DNA from 4 places in the Pseudoalteromonas sp. CR1 genome. Region 2 is predicted to be linked to each of the others. Evidence: predicted binding sites of a transcription regulator. Region 2 holds the regulator's gene; each other region holds the start of a gene.

Region 1 (4,255 bases), on a different contig from region 2:
TTTTTTAGGTAACAAGCCAAAATGATGGTACGCATTGTCAGACACAATTCGACCGCGCGGTGTTCGCTGAATAAACCCTTGCTGAATTAAAAACGGTTCAATAACATCTTCAATGGTTTCACGTTCCTCACCAATTGCAGCAGCTAAATTATCGAGCCCTACTGGACCCCCCATAAACTTTTCAATAATAGCAAGTAGGTATTTACGGTCCATGTAATCAAAACCGCTTTTATCTACGTCAATCATGTCAAGCGCTTGTTGCGCAACCTCTGCGTTTACAGTGCCGTCGGATTTGACTTGCGTATAGTCTCGCACTCGGCGTAATAAGCGGTTAGCAATACGTGGGGTGCCCCGCGATCTTTTCGCTATTTCACTTGCGCCATCGTCACACATTTCTAAATCAAGATAATGGGCTGAACGGCCAACAATGTGGGATAAATCTTCGACTGAATAAAATTCTAAGCGCTGCACTATGCCAAAGCGGTCACGGAGTGGCGACGTAAGTGACCCTGCACGAGTTGTAGCCCCAATTAACGTAAACGGTGGTAAATCTAACTTTATAGAGCGCGCAGCAGGGCCTTCACCTATCATTATATCAAGTTGATAATCTTCCATTGCAGGGTAAAGTATTTCTTCAACTTGCGGGCTTAGCCTATGTATCTCATCGATAAACAGCACATCACCTTCTTCAAGATTAGTAAGTAGTGCCGCTAAATCACCTGCTTTTTCAAGTACAGGCCCTGAGGTGGTTTTAATATTTACGTTTAACTCGTTTGCGACAATATTAGCTAAGGTGGTTTTACCTAAACCCGGCGGTCCAAATATTAATAAATGGTCAAGCGCCTCGTCGCGGCTGCGTGCAGCTTCAATAAATATTTCCATTTGCTGCTTAACATGCGGCTGACCTCGGTAATCAGCCAACAGTTTTGGCCTAATTGCTCGGTCAATCGAGTCTTCGTTTGTTTTTTCAGTCGCATCAATTAAGCGATCCGCTTCAATCATGGGTTACTCACAACATCGATTTTAAAGATTCTTTTATAAGAACCTCTGTAGACATATCTGGTTTACTCACCGATTTTACCGCCTTTTGCGCCTGAGGCAATTTATAACCTAACGCAACAAGTGCCGATACCGCATCATCGGCTGCATTATTAGCGACTAATGTATCACTATGGGGTTCTATTACTGCACTGTCGCTAAACGGTGTAAATAAATCATTGCCCCAGTCTTTTAAACGGTCTTTCATTTCAAGCACTAAACGCTCAGCGGTTTTTTTACCCACGCCCGGTAATTTCACCAGCGATGTAGCATCTTCATTATTTACACAGCTAACGAACTGCTGCGCCGACATCCCCGATAAAATAGCGAGCCCGAGTTTTGGCCCTACCCCGTTTGCTTTTAAAAGCTCTCTGAATAATGCGCGTTCTGTTTTATTGTTAAAACCAAACAATAACTGCGCATCTTCACGAACTACAAAATGAGTATAAACAATCGCGTTTTCACCCACTTTTGGTAAGTCGTAAAAACAGGTCATTGGCATTTGTACTTCATAACCCACACCGCTTACTTCAAGTAAGATTTCGGGAGGTTGTTTTTCAACTAAAATACCATTTAAGCGGCCGATCATTGTTATTTCCTTAAGCGTCCTCTAACGGTTTTGCTTGCGCTACCCGCCAGTTTGATTAAATTTTGTTCTGAGTGTGCATGGCAAATAGCAATTGCTAATGCATCTGCAGCATCGGCTTGGGGTGTACCCGGTAATTTTAAGATATTTTTTACCATATGTTGTACTTGGCTTTTATCTGCACCGCCGTTACCTACTACAGCTTGTTTAATTTGCCTTGCTGAATATTCGAACACAGGTAAGTCTGCCATTGCAGCACCTACAATGGCCGCACCACGTGCTTGGCCAAGTTTTAACGCTGAATCGGGGTTATGAGCCATAAACACTTTTTCGATAGCAAACGTTTCAGGCGAAAACTGCTCTACAAGCTGAGTTATGCCCTGATAAATCATTTTAAGGCGAACCGGAAAAGGATGATCGGCTAATTTTATACACCCACTGCCTAAATAAGTAAATTTAGCGCCTTGGTGGGCAACTACACCGTAACCAGTCAAACGCGATCCTGGGTCGATCCCTAAAATAATGGCCAAGTAACATTCTCGTTATTTTTATTCTAAATTAGGCTAATAATGCCAGAGCACTGTATAAAATACCAGTACCAAGCAAAAACAAAAATGCTCGCATATAAAGCGAGCATTTTTAAAGCCAAATTAACTAGTTTTACCCCAAAGCACGCACTAACCCTTGGGTATTTTGTTTAAGGGTACGGGCAATCATTAAATAACCTAACCCTGCTACAAATAAACCACCGGCAAGCGGGCCTATAATCCATATATGTGGATGGAGCTTGCCCGAAAGTTCAAACATTTGTTGCTGCACAATTAACAGTGCTAAATCGCTAAAGAATGCAGCAACTAAACCAGCTAATCCGCCTAATAATAAAAACTCGTACAAGGTCGCATTTTTAATTAAACGGCTTTTAGCGCCTAATGTTCGCAGAATTACAATTTCTTGCATCCGTTCACCCAAGCTCGCTTGTACTTGCGAAATAAGTACTAGCGCACCACATAAAACAACAATGGCAAGTACAAAACCAATCGCGAGTGAAACTTGAGATATGGTGGTTTGTATTTGCTTTACAAAGTTATCTACATCGATTGCTGTAATTGTTGGGTAGGTACGTAATAGTTGGCTAAAGTCACGCTTTTGCTCAGGTTCTATCCTAACCGACGAAATATACGTTGCCGGAAAATCTTTAAGTACATCTGGGCTGAGTATAATAAAGAAGTTAGGTTTAAGCGTTGCCCAATTCACAGTACGAACGCTGGTAATTTTAGCATCAAACGACTGCGCGCCAATTAAAAAGGTAAGCGTGTCGCCTATTTCAACATCAAGGCGCTCTAACATTGACTCTTCAATTGATGCTTCAGCCACTGCGTTTTCACCAAACCACTCGCCTTGTATTATTTCGTTTTGAGCTGGTACATCTTTAAGCCATGTTAAATTTAGCTCACGGCCAATACCTGAACGCGCTTCCTCGTCTTTTTTCTCATTGTCTTGAAGAGAGACCTCACGAGCAACCAACTCGCCATTTACCGCATTGACCCGCCCTCGAATCGTTGGGAAGAAGTCAGACACTAAAATGTCTTTTTCAGCGAGGTAGTTATTAATTGGCTCAAGATCGTTTTGTGTAATATTAACTAAAAATGCATTTGGCGCATCGCTGGGTAATTGCGACTGCCAATCGGCAATCATGTCATTTTTAAGCACAACTAAAAACAGAAGCAGTTTAATGGCTAACGAAAAGCTAATAAGTTGAACAGCATTTACATTGGCGCGTTTTTGAATAGACGCAATGGCCAACGACCAACTATTACCTGGTTTTAAACCCAGTTTTCGGCCACCACCAAAAATAAGCTTCGATATTAAAAACAACACGCCAATTAAGGTAAGTGTGGTTATAAATAAGATAAGCGTTATTTTTATATTGTTACTAAATAACCACATTAACAAAAATACGGTCAATGCACTCATACCCAAATGCACACGGCTTACCGCTAATTTGTCGCCTAAGTTACGGCGCAACACCCTAAGCGGTGGAATATCGAACAAGTCAAACAAAGGTTTAATAGAAAACATAACGGCGCAAATTACACCCGTGCTAATTGCCACAAGCCAAGGTTTAACCCCCCCCATGGGTAATTCTGTGCCCATACTTTTTGATAAGTACCCCGTCGCTATTTCTTGCAAGCCGTAACCAATTAGCAAACCGATGCTTACTGCCATTGCACAGACAAGCAATAAATGAAGCATATAAATTTTTCGGATCATTGAGCGGCTACCGCCCAATGTTTTCATCATTGCAACAGGGTCGTATTGACGCTCGCAATAACGTTTAGCTGATACAGCAATAGCCACTGCAGCTAAAATGATACCGAGTAAACCCGCCAACAATAAAAAGCTCTCTGCTCGATTTAAACTATTAGAAATAGGTGATTGGCGGTCTTTTACGCCATACCATTGTTGGTTTTCTTTCATTTGTGGTTTTAACCAGTCATAAAAGCTGTTTATGTCGTCTTCACTACCTGCATAAAGCTGGCGGTAAAAAACACGACTTCCAGGTTGAACGACCTCAGTTTTGGGCACATCTGCAATATTTATTAAAACACGGCGGCTACTTGAGAACACATT
Region 2 (4,255 bases):
GTAAAAGCCGGCATAACGGCACCAAACACCATTATTAAACCGTGAACTGTGGTCATTTGATTAAAAAAGTGAGGGTCGACTAACTGTAATCCTGGCTGAAATAACTCGGCCCTGATCACCATAGCCATTGCGCCACCAATTAAAAACATGGTCAGCGAAAATATTAAATATAAGCTACCAATATCTTTATGATTAGTTGTATAAAGCCAGCGTTTAAAGCCTTTAGCTGGGTGATGAGCATGGTGCGCTTCGTTGGCATTAGGTTGTTCTGCTATGCTACTCATTAGTTAGCCTCCGCGTCGGCATCAAGTGCTGCTTGAATCTCACTAGGCTGAATAACATCACCGGTATCATTACCCCATGCATTGCGCTTGTAAGTAATAACCGCAGCCAATTGTTTTATAGATAACTGCTTGGCAAATGATTGCATTGCCGTACCTGGGCTACCATAAATAAGTATGTCTATATGACCTTTTATATCTCCAAGTACAATTGGGCTGCCTTTAAGCGCCGGAAATACGCCCGGCAATCCCATACCTGTAGGCTGATGACACGCGGCACAACTTGCCATGTATACCTGAGCACCCAGCTCCATTAACTCTTCTTTTGGTAATGTTTGATCAAGTAAAGCTGCATCAGCTAAAGCAGCTTTTTGTTTAGCTTGTTTAGCGTCGGCAAGCCATACTTTAAAATCAGCTTCAGATTTAGCCTCAACTACAACAGGCATAAATCCATGATCTTTACCACACAGCTCAGCACACTGGCCTCGGTAAATCCCTTCTTCGTTTATGTTGGTCCATGTTTCGTTAATAAAGCCCGGATTTGCGTCTTTTTTAACGGCAAAGTCTGGTACCCACCAAGAGTGAATAACATCATCTGAGGTCATTAAAAAACGAATTTTTTTATTAATTGGCAGTACGAGGGGTTTATCTACCTCAAGCAAATAATTTGGGTTTTTATCTGCTAAATTGGTAATTTCATCTTGAGAGGTTGCAAGCATTGAGTAAAACTCTACGTCTTCTCCCATGTATTCATAATGCCATTTCCACTGCGAGCCAGTCACTTTAATTGTTAAGTCGGCTTTACTGGCATCTTCCATCGCTATTAACGTTTTTGTAGCTGGCACTGCCATCGCAATTAATATAACAAATGGTATAGCAGTCCAAAGAATTTCTACTTTAGTACTTTCGTGGAATTGAGCGGGAACCGCCCCTTTAGATTTTCGATGATGAATGAGTGCCCAAAGCATGATGGCAAACACTATTATTCCAATTACACAACATATAAAAAATATGGTCATGTGTAATTCGTAAACATTTTCACTTATATCTGTAACGCCCTTGCGCATATTATATTGGCTGTTGGCCAACGCTAACTGCGGAAAAACACACAATATAAGCCACAAGGTACAACTAAGTTTACCCATGTGACGACTCCTTTGATGCTGTTGCTAGTGCAAAGCGAAGAGGCATACGGCTTAAACGCCAATTCGTTATTTTTATTTTTGTATTAATGCCATTTGATTTATAAAAAAAATTGGCATTCACTGCGCTAGCAACAAATTTATTGTGTGTGCTCAAAACTTAAAAGCGATGAGTATTGCCAGCGTCAGTTCATTAACAATTAGTTAATATTTAACCAGCATGCAAGTTTTTTGTATTAAAAACAAACAATAAATATGTAAAAAGTAGAGAGTTGATTTAGTTTAGCGTAGAAAAAAGTAGCTAAAATCGAGAGTTAGTAAGGGCTGAGAATGAAATAAGGAGTATGAATAAAAAAAACAAATTTAAAAAAATAAAAATGCGCACCAAAATAGTGCGCAATTTATAAAATAAGGTAAAGCTACATCCAGTCTGCGTTACGAATAACACCCACTGCCAAGCCTTCAATGTTGAATGACTCAGTTTCAAGGTCGACCTTAATTGGTGCAAACTCGTCATTTTCGGCATGAAGTAATACCTGACGACCTGCCTTTTCAATACGTTTTACTGTTACATCGTCATCAACACGAGCAACCACAACTTGACCATTTTCAGCCACTTGTGTTTTATGTACAGCAAGTAAGTCGCCATCCATAATGCCTATATCTTTCATACTCATACCATTTACGCGCAGTAAAAAGTCAGCAGCTGGTTTAAACATTAATGGATCAATTTTACAGTGGCTCTCAACATGCTCTTGCGCCAAAATGGGTGAGCCTGCCGCAACTCGGCCAATAAGCGGTAAACCTAATTGCTCCGGTTCCTCTTCTTCAACAAGTTGAATCCCTCGGCTTGCGCCTGGCTTCATTTTAATCACCCCTTTTTTGGCAAGGGCTTTTAAATGTTCTTCAGCGGCATTTGCACTTTTAAACCCTAACGTTTGTGCTATTTCAGCACGTGTAGGCGGCATACCAGTGTCTTTAATAAACACTTTAATTAATTCGAGTATTTGAGCTTGGCGTTTAGTTAATGGGCGCATACAACTGGTTTTCCATACAGTACATTTAACTGTGAGTATATACAGTTAAATAAAAATCGCAAATTTAAATTACCCGTTCAAATAGCCAAATTACTTCCGTACGTGTACATTTTAGGTGCTTTCTAAAATAGCCTATAAAAATAGTAACTTGCTTCATTAAATTTAAAGGAATCTATATGAGTATTTGGCATCAACCGATTACATTAGCACTGTGTAAACAATTAGACGAAGGGATTAGTGGCCAAGGTACCCTAATGAAAACCATGGGAATAGAAATAACAGAGATAGGCGATGACTACTTAGTCGCAACTATGCCTGCAATCCCTGCACATCATAATCCTATTGGCATGGTTCATGGCGGCGCTAACGTTGTACTGGCAGAAACGGTAGCCAGCTATGCTGCTAATTTTGTTGTCGATTTCACAAAATTTTACTGTGTTGGGCAAGAAATAAGTGCAAGCCATTTAAAGGCTTCTCGTAATGGTACATTAACGGCAACAGCACGCGCATTTCATATTGGAAAACGTAGCTCAGTATGGGAAATAAAAATCACAAATAGCCGTAACGAACTGTGCTGCGTATCAAAAATGACCGCAGCAGTTGTTGAACGAAAAGCGTAGGTTACTTCTCGAGAGGGTAAATTGTTATTTCTATACCCGCGCCAATAGCAGATATACGAAGTAGTGTATCTGCATGCAAAGCTTGATTAAAACACTTTGGCGATGTGCCTGACTCAAATCCTATATCAAACGTTCTGCGTGAACAGCTTAACCATTGCTTTAATGCATTGCGTGAACACGATTCAATAAGCTCACAAATATGGTTTATTGCTTTGTCTGGTGATTTAACATCGCCAGCTACCTCAATACGCGCTAATTGACGGTATTCGTCTTTGTCATAATGTAAAATCGTTGCGACTTTTTTTAGGTCGGCCACCAGCACACTAATATCTTGTTTTGACTCAAGCTCTAGATCTACATTTAAAAATTGAATTTCCGACATTGTTTCGTATTTATCCTCTAATGGTTACCTTGCAAACTTTAACGCAGTTTTATCGTTATACCAAATCAACACCCTATAAATAGACACTTTATCAGTTAATATTCTTATTTTAGAGTGTTATTGCTACTTACTATTCGCGCTAGTGTGCTGCAACTCAGTTTTAATGCACTAGTGCGACATTTTGTCGCACCCACCTTGCCTACCATTCGCGTAAAATGTTTATTAAAAATAATAAGATAAACACCTATGAAAAAAATATTTAAGCCAGCACGTAAACTTCATAAATGGTTAGGCTACCTATTAGGAATACAAATACTAGCTTGGTTGCTTGGCGGTTTAGTGATGAGCGCTATTCCGCTTGAAAAAGTACATGGTAAACACCTAGCAACACGCACTCTAGCCAACCCTTTTAAAAGCCATAGTTACGTCGCATCAATTGATGATATCGCAACCAAAGTAACCAATCCGACTAAAATAACCTTCACACATTTCTTATTCACCCCACTTATAACTGTAACCAGTAAAGACAACCAACAAAGCTTTAATGGCATTACTGGGCAACCATTTAAAGCGCCGAATAAACAGCAAATAATTGCTAATGCGCACGCACATTTACTTATTGATGCTCAACCCGAAAGTACCGCATTATTAGCTGTAGGACCACGAGAAAGCGGTTATAAAAAAAATGTATGGCAAGTACAATTTAACGATACATTTAGCACCACCCTCTATTTGTCATCAGATACAGGCCAAGTGATTACTGTGCGCAGTACACTGTGGCGAATTTTCGACT
Region 3 (4,255 bases), on a different contig from region 2:
GCTGGCAATGCTTTCACAAGATGCTTTAGATTTTAGTCAATTTCATTTACCCAAAACTGATACTGAAGATACAACCGCAGATGAAGCGCAGTTAAGAGATCAATTAGGGGCAGGACCAAAGCAACCATTAGCGCCCAGTGAATTTAATATGCTAATAGGCCAACTTAATGCACATCGCTTGAGCTTGGTAGGTGAAAATAAAGGTATGGCCGATATAAAACTAAACCAGTGTTTAAACCCCGAGCCTTTTTCGATTAGAGATGACGTAAATCACATACCCCTGACCATTATAGATAATTGTGAACTTGCTGTGCGCAGGCGAATACAAAAAAACGAAATTGAAATAGATAATCCGAAGATGGATGTAGCAGGCTTTTATAATGTATTAACAGACGTAAATCAGCGAGAACCATTACATTTGACGATGGCATAATTTACGTTGCCATAAATAATTTCCAACCATTATCGCCATCATTGATAAGATTTTATGGTGACACCAAAGCCCAATTGACTAAAATTTGATTTAATGTAAAAAAAGCATCCAAAAATTAAATGCAATTGCTATAATGGCTACAAATGGTATGACATGAATGCCGTTATCATTAAACCAAGGTAATTAGGAACGTAATGAAGAAAACATTCACGCTAAATCACGAGAAAATCAAATACCCTCGTATGGTTGATGCTGCGAAGCATGAAGTGAAAAAATATTTGAAAAGAGAGCGCAACAAAACTCTACCAGAAGATGCAGATTATTGGGCGTTTGACTGTAAGTTCGGTAAAACGGCCGAAGATGCTCAAGTGGTTCATGTGGCTGAAATCAGCAACTGCATTAGCGATATTGAAAAGCAAGAATTAACGTCTTTCTACTTAGAAATATTAGCGAGACCTGCACAGCGCCAACAGTTAGACCTTGATAACGACGAGTAATAATTAGTTTTGTGCATATCAAACTATTTAAATGGGCCCATTGGCCCATTTTTTATGCCTATAGATTACATTCAACCTTTATGCTTTTAAACCAATGCAAAACATTACATATCGTTTTAAGACGTTAACTTTTTTATTGTTAGTAATACTACTTTTAACACCAGTATAAGCCACTCAATGAATGGAATTAGTATTAAACCTTACGAGTTATAAAGGGAGTTATATTTATAAATATTGCTAAGGCTTTACATTAAATGGTTGTGTTTGAATAGCTATTAAGTGAGGTGCCCAGTGCACTTCACTTAAAAGAGGATTTTTATGCGCTATGGCATTTTTTATATTTTTTGTTACTACCACATGGGCAATCATCATTTCTGCCCACTTTGATATCAGCTACTGGAAATATAATACCATCGAGGTATCGCCACTGGTCTTGCTCTTTAATAAATTGAGACCGCTCGTGTAATTCACAGTAAAGATTTTGATAAAAGTAGTTTGCCTTGAACTCAACAACTCCTCTATCTCCATCATTGTTTGTATCAATAACAGATAAGCTTATAAATCGACAACTAGTTGCAAACTCTTTAATTTCTTTGACAGGGTTTTCTGCTTGTTTCTCACTCGCATAAGTTTGGTATATATATTTAGCATTTTTTTGTGCGTAAGCTGTAAATCGAGAGCGCATTAACTGCTCGGGTGTGTCTGCTTGTTTATCACCTAATAATAGTGGTTCACAGCAGTTTTTGTAATTCTGTTGACTACCACACAGGCAAGCGTTGTTATCTAATGAGTTCATAAAATTAATAAAAAAATTTAAAACGTTAGTTTAACAAGCTTGCTTTAAAGAAGGTACATCAATAACGTTAGAATTTTTAGTAAAACAATACAACTTCGTTGTTGTCTTATTTAAATCAAGAGATAAATCAGCTAACAGTTGGTTGTTCAACATGTCTGTCCACGTAATTACTGCTGCAAAATTACCGTTATAAAGTGCGCTGCGTAATACATACTCTAAATTCACTAGATGTTTTTGTCTAATAACCAATAGTTTACTTGTATCTATTGAGCATGAATCAAGTAAAGCCTTGCTAGGAACATGATCCGGTGCGATTAGCAAAGTCCATGCACTTAAGCTGTTGTATTGGTGTAACACCTTTAAAAGCTCAAATGTCGCAGAAATCTCATCTTCAATTTGAATAACATTTACACAATCAGATAGTTCGTCTTGCTGGTAGCTCTTTACTGTTCTTACGGTTATAGGCTGTAACATGATATCTCGCTCACTGGGTTTATATACAGTACATGTATACAGTAGTTTATACAGTGTTATGGCGCAAGTGTTTTTTTGCTATTTTTTTATACAAATTCAGAGTTTATTTTAAAAAATAGTAGAGATAATATTTATCTTATTGATATTTATTGTTTTTTATTTTATCGAAATGCCCGTGTGTGAGTGTTTTTCGTACAGGGTGAAAGGTTTTGTTCATGGGTTTTTAAATATAAAGTATAGAACAGTACTGTATACAGTATCTTGAGGGGCTCAGTTTTGGAGGCTCTGGCTAAGGTGCGGAGGGAATTAAATGGGCATACTGTAACTGATGAATTTGTTCATACAGACTTGCGGCATAACATTGGGCATCTTTAAAACGTTTTGTTTCTATATATTTTCTTAAATCGGCAAGCGCAATCGTAGCAGGCTCATGACCTTGGCTGCTCGACAAACTTAGCCATGCAACTCCATGAAATACGCTTTGTGGAACGCCTTGGCCTTTTACAAAAAATAAGCCTAAATAAAATTGCCCACGATGATCACCAGACATTGCCGATAAACGCATCCATTTTGCAGCGAGGGCAGGCTGGCTATTTTTTAAATAATAGAGTGCCTTATTAAGCGTAGTTTGTTGAGAGCTATCACTTTCAGGAGGCGAACTAGTATCACTTGGTTGTGTCACAAAAGACAAAATGTTGTCTAATTGCTGTTCTAAATCCTGACCGGTTGGTGTTGTTTTTATCATATGCTGTCATTCGGTATAGTTAATTACTTCAATAGTTTAGTATATCGCAAGGTAAAATGTCCTGAAAAATATACTTTTTATGATAAAATCTTGCTACTTTTTATTGTTGTAAGTTCATTATGCTCGAAGCTTTATTTAAAATTAACGAAAATGGGTCCACGGTTCGCCGAGAATGCGTTGCGGGGATGACTACTTTTATCACTATGGTTTACATTGTATTTGTGAATCCGGCCATGTTAGCAGAAGCAGGAATGGATCAAGGGGCTGCTTTTGTTGCTACTTGTATAGCTGCTGCAATCGGTTGTTTTATTATGGGGTTGTGGGCCAATTATCCATTAGCGTTAGCGCCTGGTATGGGGTTAAACGCCTTTTTTACTTACGGCGTTGTATTAGGTATGGGATACACGTGGCAAGCTGCGTTGGGCGCAGTATTTATGTCGGGCTGTATCTTTTTATTGTTAAGTTTATTTAAGGTTAGAGAATGGATAATAAATGCCATTCCTTTAGTGTTAAAGCGGGCTATTGCGACAGGTATTGGTGCGTTTTTGGCCTTAATTGCCCTTAAAAATGCTGGGATTATTGTGGCAAGTCCTGCTACATTTGTGCAGTTGGGAGACATAACATCTCCGGGACCGCTACTGGCTATATTCAGTTTTTTTATTATTGCGGCATTGTTATATCGTGATTTTAAAAGTGGGGTTTTGATCAGCATATTATTGGTCACTGCTATCTCACTTGGTTTAGGTTTAGTTGAATACCAAGGAATTATCGCAGCCCCTCCTTCAATCCTACCTACTTTTATGCAATTGGATTTTGCTGCAGCTTTAGAACTTTCAATGCTTAGCGTTATTTTTGCATTTTTGTTTGTCGATTTATTTGATACGTCGGGCACGCTTGTTGCTGTAACTCAAAAGGCTGGTCTTGCAGATGAAAAAGGAAACATGCCACGTTTAGGGCGTGCCCTCAGTGCTGATAGCTCAGCCACTATTGCAGGTGCAATGTTAGGTACTTCAACGACTACATCTTATATAGAGTCAGTTGCGGGTGTATCTGTTGGCGGGCGTACAGGCTTAACTGCAGTTGTAGTTGGCTGCTGCTTTTTACTTATGATGTTTTTTGCGCCGTTAGCTAATATGGTACCGGCTTATGCAACAGCGGGCGCAATTTTGTATGTTGCTGTGCTGATGCTACAAAACCTTAAGTTTGTAGATTGGGACGATATGACAGACGCAATTCCCGTCGCCGTTGTACTGTTGATGACTCCGCTTACGTTTTCAATTGCCCATGGTATTGCACTTGGTTTTGTTTCA
Region 4 (4,255 bases), on a different contig from region 2:
AAGCCTTGTAGTGGTGAGCTAAACTCTTCTTCTTCAGGGAGTTCGTACTGATCGCATGCGCTTATAAGCTCTTCTAAGTTTTCTACACGAGCACGACCTTTTTCGCCCTTTTCTGCCTGATACATAGCCATAAGGCCAGACGTTTGAATTGCATACTTAGCTTGCTCTTGTAATGTAAGGTCGCTAATTTTGTCTTCAATGTGCTCAACCAGCTCAACAAATTTGCTAACAGCGCCGGCTGCTCTGCCCGATAAGTGCTGTTGTTCAACAATAGCTTTCGCTGCGTACCATAACGGAAGTGACTCAGCACGGGCGCAGTCGCGTATATGACTTAAAGTTTTGTCGCCAATACCACGTGCAGGGGTATTAATTACTCGTTCAAATGCGGCGTCGTCCTGGCGATTACCGACTAAGCGTAAGTACGATAGCGCATCTTTAATTTCTTGACGCTCGAAGAATCGCATACCACCGTAAATACGGTACTTTAATCCTTCTTGTAGCATGGCTTCTTCAAGTACACGAGATTGCGCATTACTACGGTATAAAATGGCGGCGTCTTGTAACGCGTTACCGGCATTTAACCAGCTACGTAATTTACTGCTTACAAAGCGGGCTTCGTCTAGCTCGTTAAAGGCGGCGTAAATTGATATAGGCTCGCCCTCGTTGCCATCGGTCCATAAGCTTTTACCCATGCGCTCTGAGTTATTTTTTATAAGCGCATTAGATGCTTTAAGAATAGTTGCGGTTGAGCGGTAGTTTTGTTCAAGGCGAATAGTTTCGGCGTCAAAGTCAGTTAAAAAACGTTTTATATTTTCTATTTTAGCGCCGCGCCAGCCATAAATACTTTGGTCATCATCGCCCACAATCATAATACTTTGCGTATCGCCTGCGAGCAGCTTTAACCATGCGTATTGAATGGTATTGGTATCTTGGAATTCGTCTACCAGCATATGCGCAAAGCGCTGTTGGTAGTGGCGAAGTAGCGTAGGGTTATTTTTAAGCACCTCATAGCTACGTAGGAGTATTTCAGCAAAATCGACCAAACCAGCCCTGTCACACGCTTCTTGATAGGCGGCATATACACGCAGCATCATTTGCTCGTTTATATCATACGCTTGAATATCTTTAGGACGAAGTGCTTCGTCTTTTTTAGCGCTTATGTACCAGCCAAACTGTTTAGCTGGCCACTTTTTATCATCAATATTCATTGATTTTAATAAGCGCTTGATCATACGGAGTTGGTCGTCAGAGTCTAAAATTTGAAAGGCTTCTGGTAAGTTAGCTTCACGGTGATGAGCGCGTAAAATTCGATGTGATAAACCGTGGAAAGTACCAATCCACATGCCACCGACCGGTGCTTTTAAGGTTTCTTCAACACGAGTGCGCATTTCTTTAGCCGCTTTATTGGTAAAGGTTACCGCAAAAATACTATAAGCAGAGGCTTGTTCAACCTGCATAAGCCACGCAATACGATGAACTAACACTCGTGTTTTACCAGACCCAGCACCCGCCAATACCAGCATGTTTTGTAATGGGGCTGCAACGGCATCGCGTTGTTTGTCATTTAAGCCATCGAGTAATTCTGAAACGTCCATCGTTACGCCTTTTTAATCAATATTGAGGGCAGTATAACAGGTGTTTTTGTTAGGCTAAATAAAATACTGTTTTTATGAACAGCTATTCTAAAAATAACCTCTAAAACCAATCAGCTGGCTAGTTTTAGTATCGATAAGTGACTAAAATTAATAATAAAAATAATCAAATTGACCTATATTTAGTAAAAAATACCAAAGCAATTAGAGAGTCGTAATTTAACTAACTGATTTTTAAGCTTTAATAAATTGGCATAAAGTGTGATAGTAAGTAAATAACTAAAATTTAAAATTAATTAACTACAGAGGTGAGTATGGCTGATCAAGGGTCTGGCGGTAATGTAATTGCTGCGTTGTGTAATATATTTTTTCCTGGTTTAGGGCAATTAGTACAAGGGCGTATTTTAGCTGCTATATTTTTTGCGCTAGCTATTGTCATAAGTTACGCACTTATATGTGTACTCGTTGGTTTTGTATTAGTGCCTATTATTTACTTATGGTCAATTATTGACGCAGCGCGTTATAGATCGCGAAGTTAACGGCTTTAGAGCTGAATAAAATGGCGCCCGTGTGGCGCTATTTTGCTTTATATGTCCTGTGGTTTGCGGGCGTTTACGTATATAATTACGCAATTAAAGATTTATAGGCAAACCCTATGGAATATCAATTTATTCGCGACCCTATTAGTGGGCTGCGCATTAAAATAAGCAGCGAGCATGCAATCATTGGCCGTTGGTTAAACGAAGAAATTGGCAAAGACAAAGTGGCTATGGTGCAAGCACTTATTGCGTCGGTAAAAACGAGCTTTGAGCCTGTGACTTTAAAAGGCCAAGAAATAGATTTAATTTTATCTAAAGATGAAGCCTTATTTGAAGCGCATGCACTGCACCAAGACAGCGAAGACTTAATTGCCTATCAAGATGACGATTTAATGCTTGAAGAAAACGACTTAAGCAGTGGATGTGGTTTTGAAGACTTTATTGATTTAATCGAGTCGTGGTATGAGTTTACCAGTAATCGATAAAATAACTAAAACAGACATAGCAAATGCAAAAACAGCGTTTTCTCTGTATTATTAAAACAACTAAAAACGACAGGAATTGATATGTCTGCCAATTTAAATAAGCTAGTAGTCATGCTAGAAATGCAAAACGCCATGAATACAAAAGTGCATGAGCAATGGTTTACACAAGGGTTTGAATGGTATCGCGCTATTTGGGTTGAGTGTGCCGAAATGCTAGATCACCATGGCTGGAAGTGGTGGAAAAAACAAACACCCGATACCGAGCAAGTTATTTTAGAATTAGTTGATATTTTTCACTTTGGTTTGTCGCTACGTATTGACGGTAAAACAAGCTATCAAGACTTAGCAAAGCAATTAGAAAGTGAGTTGAGCCAAGTACAGCAAGCGGACGACTTCAAGCAAACGTTAGAAATACTTGCGGCATCTGCAGTTGCAGATAAAGCGTTTAATGCAGCAGCCTTTGCCGGTTGTATGGCACAAATGGGCATGGATATTGACGATTTATACCGTGGTTACGTCGGTAAAAACACCTTAAATTTTTTCCGCCAAGACCATGGTTATAAAGATGGTAGCTACATTAAAGTATGGAACGGCCAAGAAGATAACGAACACTTGGTTGAAGTGGTTAAAAGCCTTGATACCGAACATGCAGACTTTGCAAAGTTAGTTTACCAAGGCCTTGAGGCACGTTACCCAAAAAGCTAAATAATAGTACGATAGTCGGTTACATTTAAGTAATCGGCTATTTCGTTGTGTGGTTGCTGGCTGTCGGGGTTAGCAACCGCAAGTAAGTGTCCAATGCCGTATTCTTTTGCGGCATTTAATACAGCTACGCTGTCGTCAACAAACAAAGTACGTGTTTTGTTAAACCCTAAATCTTTTTGTACTTGGTGCCATAAACTTTGCTGCTCTTTGCTTACGCCATATTCATGCGTCGACACAACACCATCTAAATAATTATCGATTGCGGTGTGTTCAAATTTCATCATGACGTTTTCAGGATGCGCGTTGGTAAGCAATATAAGTTCTTTTCCTGCTTTTTTAAGCTCCGTCAAAAAATAGGGCACGTCATCACGTACTTTTATAAGGTGCTGTGTTTCTCGTTTTAGATCCATAATTGGTAATTTAAGCTGATCTTCCCAATAATCTAAGCAGTACCACTCAATTTGGCCACTTACAGCTTGGTAGCGTTTAAAAATATCTTCTTTTGCTTCGCTCAAGCTTATATTTTTGGCTAAGGCATGTTGTTGTGGAAGAACAGTTAACCAAAAATGGCTGTCATAATGTAAATCGAGAAGTGTTCCGTCCATATCAAGTAAAACGGTATCGATTTTTGACCAATTTAGCATGGGCTTTTCCCTGTGAAAAGTTTATGATTAAGCACAACTGCCATGATAGCAAATTAACGCCAATGACACAGAAAAAGCATCCAACACCTCCTCAAATCCTAAGTAATAATGTTGTCGCTAAAAGTCGCCTATTTACTGTGGAATCTTTAGAGCTTAAATTTTCGAATGACGAAGAGCGTCAGTATGAACGTATTCGAGGTGGTGGCAGGGGCGCTGTAATGATTGTGCCTATAACGGCCGATAACGAAATGCTGCTAGTGCGTGAGTATTGCGCGGGCACCAATGACTAC

Evidence for each region. Region 2 encodes LexA, which represses DNA repair genes until DNA is damaged. Its sites were predicted from a motif close to TACTGTATNNNNATACAGTA; they were not measured.
Region 1: a site for LexA is predicted at 2,203-2,222, ahead of ruvC (crossover junction endodeoxyribonuclease RuvC). Genes of this name have one in related genera too.
Region 3: a site for LexA is predicted at 2,225-2,244, ahead of KZZ04_RS04070 (SulA-like leucine-rich domain-containing protein). Genes of this name have one in related genera too.
Region 4: a site for LexA is predicted at 1,660-1,679, ahead of uvrD (DNA helicase II). Genes of this name have one in related genera too.

The regions. Positions count from the first base shown of each region.
Region 1 covers NZ_JAHXRM010000027.1:27,188-31,442, reverse strand. Annotated here, with positions in the region: gene ruvB (Holliday junction branch migration DNA helicase RuvB) at 1-1,002, opposite strand, end outside; gene ruvA (Holliday junction branch migration protein RuvA) at 1,010-1,627, opposite strand; gene ruvC (crossover junction endodeoxyribonuclease RuvC) at 1,630-2,154, opposite strand; gene KZZ04_RS17735 (ABC transporter permease) at 2,285-4,255, opposite strand, start outside.
Region 2 covers NZ_JAHXRM010000015.1:32,589-36,843, reverse strand. Annotated here, with positions in the region: gene ctaD (cytochrome c oxidase subunit I) at 1-284, opposite strand, end outside; gene coxB (cytochrome c oxidase subunit II) at 284-1,426, opposite strand; gene lexA (transcriptional repressor LexA) at 1,843-2,460, opposite strand; gene KZZ04_RS13480 (PaaI family thioesterase) at 2,637-3,080, shown strand; gene KZZ04_RS13475 (hypothetical protein) at 3,082-3,462, opposite strand; gene KZZ04_RS13470 (hypothetical protein) at 3,709-4,255, shown strand, end outside.
Region 3 covers NZ_JAHXRM010000002.1:258,557-262,811, reverse strand. Annotated here, with positions in the region: gene KZZ04_RS04085 (VC2046/SO_2500 family protein) at 1-433, shown strand, start outside; gene KZZ04_RS04080 (DUF6172 family protein) at 628-930, shown strand; gene KZZ04_RS04075 (YchJ family protein) at 1,247-1,726, opposite strand; gene KZZ04_RS04070 (SulA-like leucine-rich domain-containing protein) at 1,757-2,200, opposite strand; gene KZZ04_RS04065 (tetratricopeptide repeat protein) at 2,490-2,945, opposite strand; gene KZZ04_RS04060 (NCS2 family permease) at 3,065-4,255, shown strand, end outside.
Region 4 covers NZ_JAHXRM010000033.1:4,566-8,820, forward strand. Annotated here, with positions in the region: gene uvrD (DNA helicase II) at 1-1,595, opposite strand, end outside; gene KZZ04_RS18340 (hypothetical protein) at 1,907-2,131, shown strand; gene KZZ04_RS18345 (YacL family protein) at 2,248-2,616, shown strand; gene KZZ04_RS18350 (dUTP diphosphatase) at 2,698-3,321, shown strand; gene yrfG (GMP/IMP nucleotidase) at 3,318-3,965, opposite strand; gene nudE (ADP compounds hydrolase NudE) at 4,028-4,255, shown strand, end outside.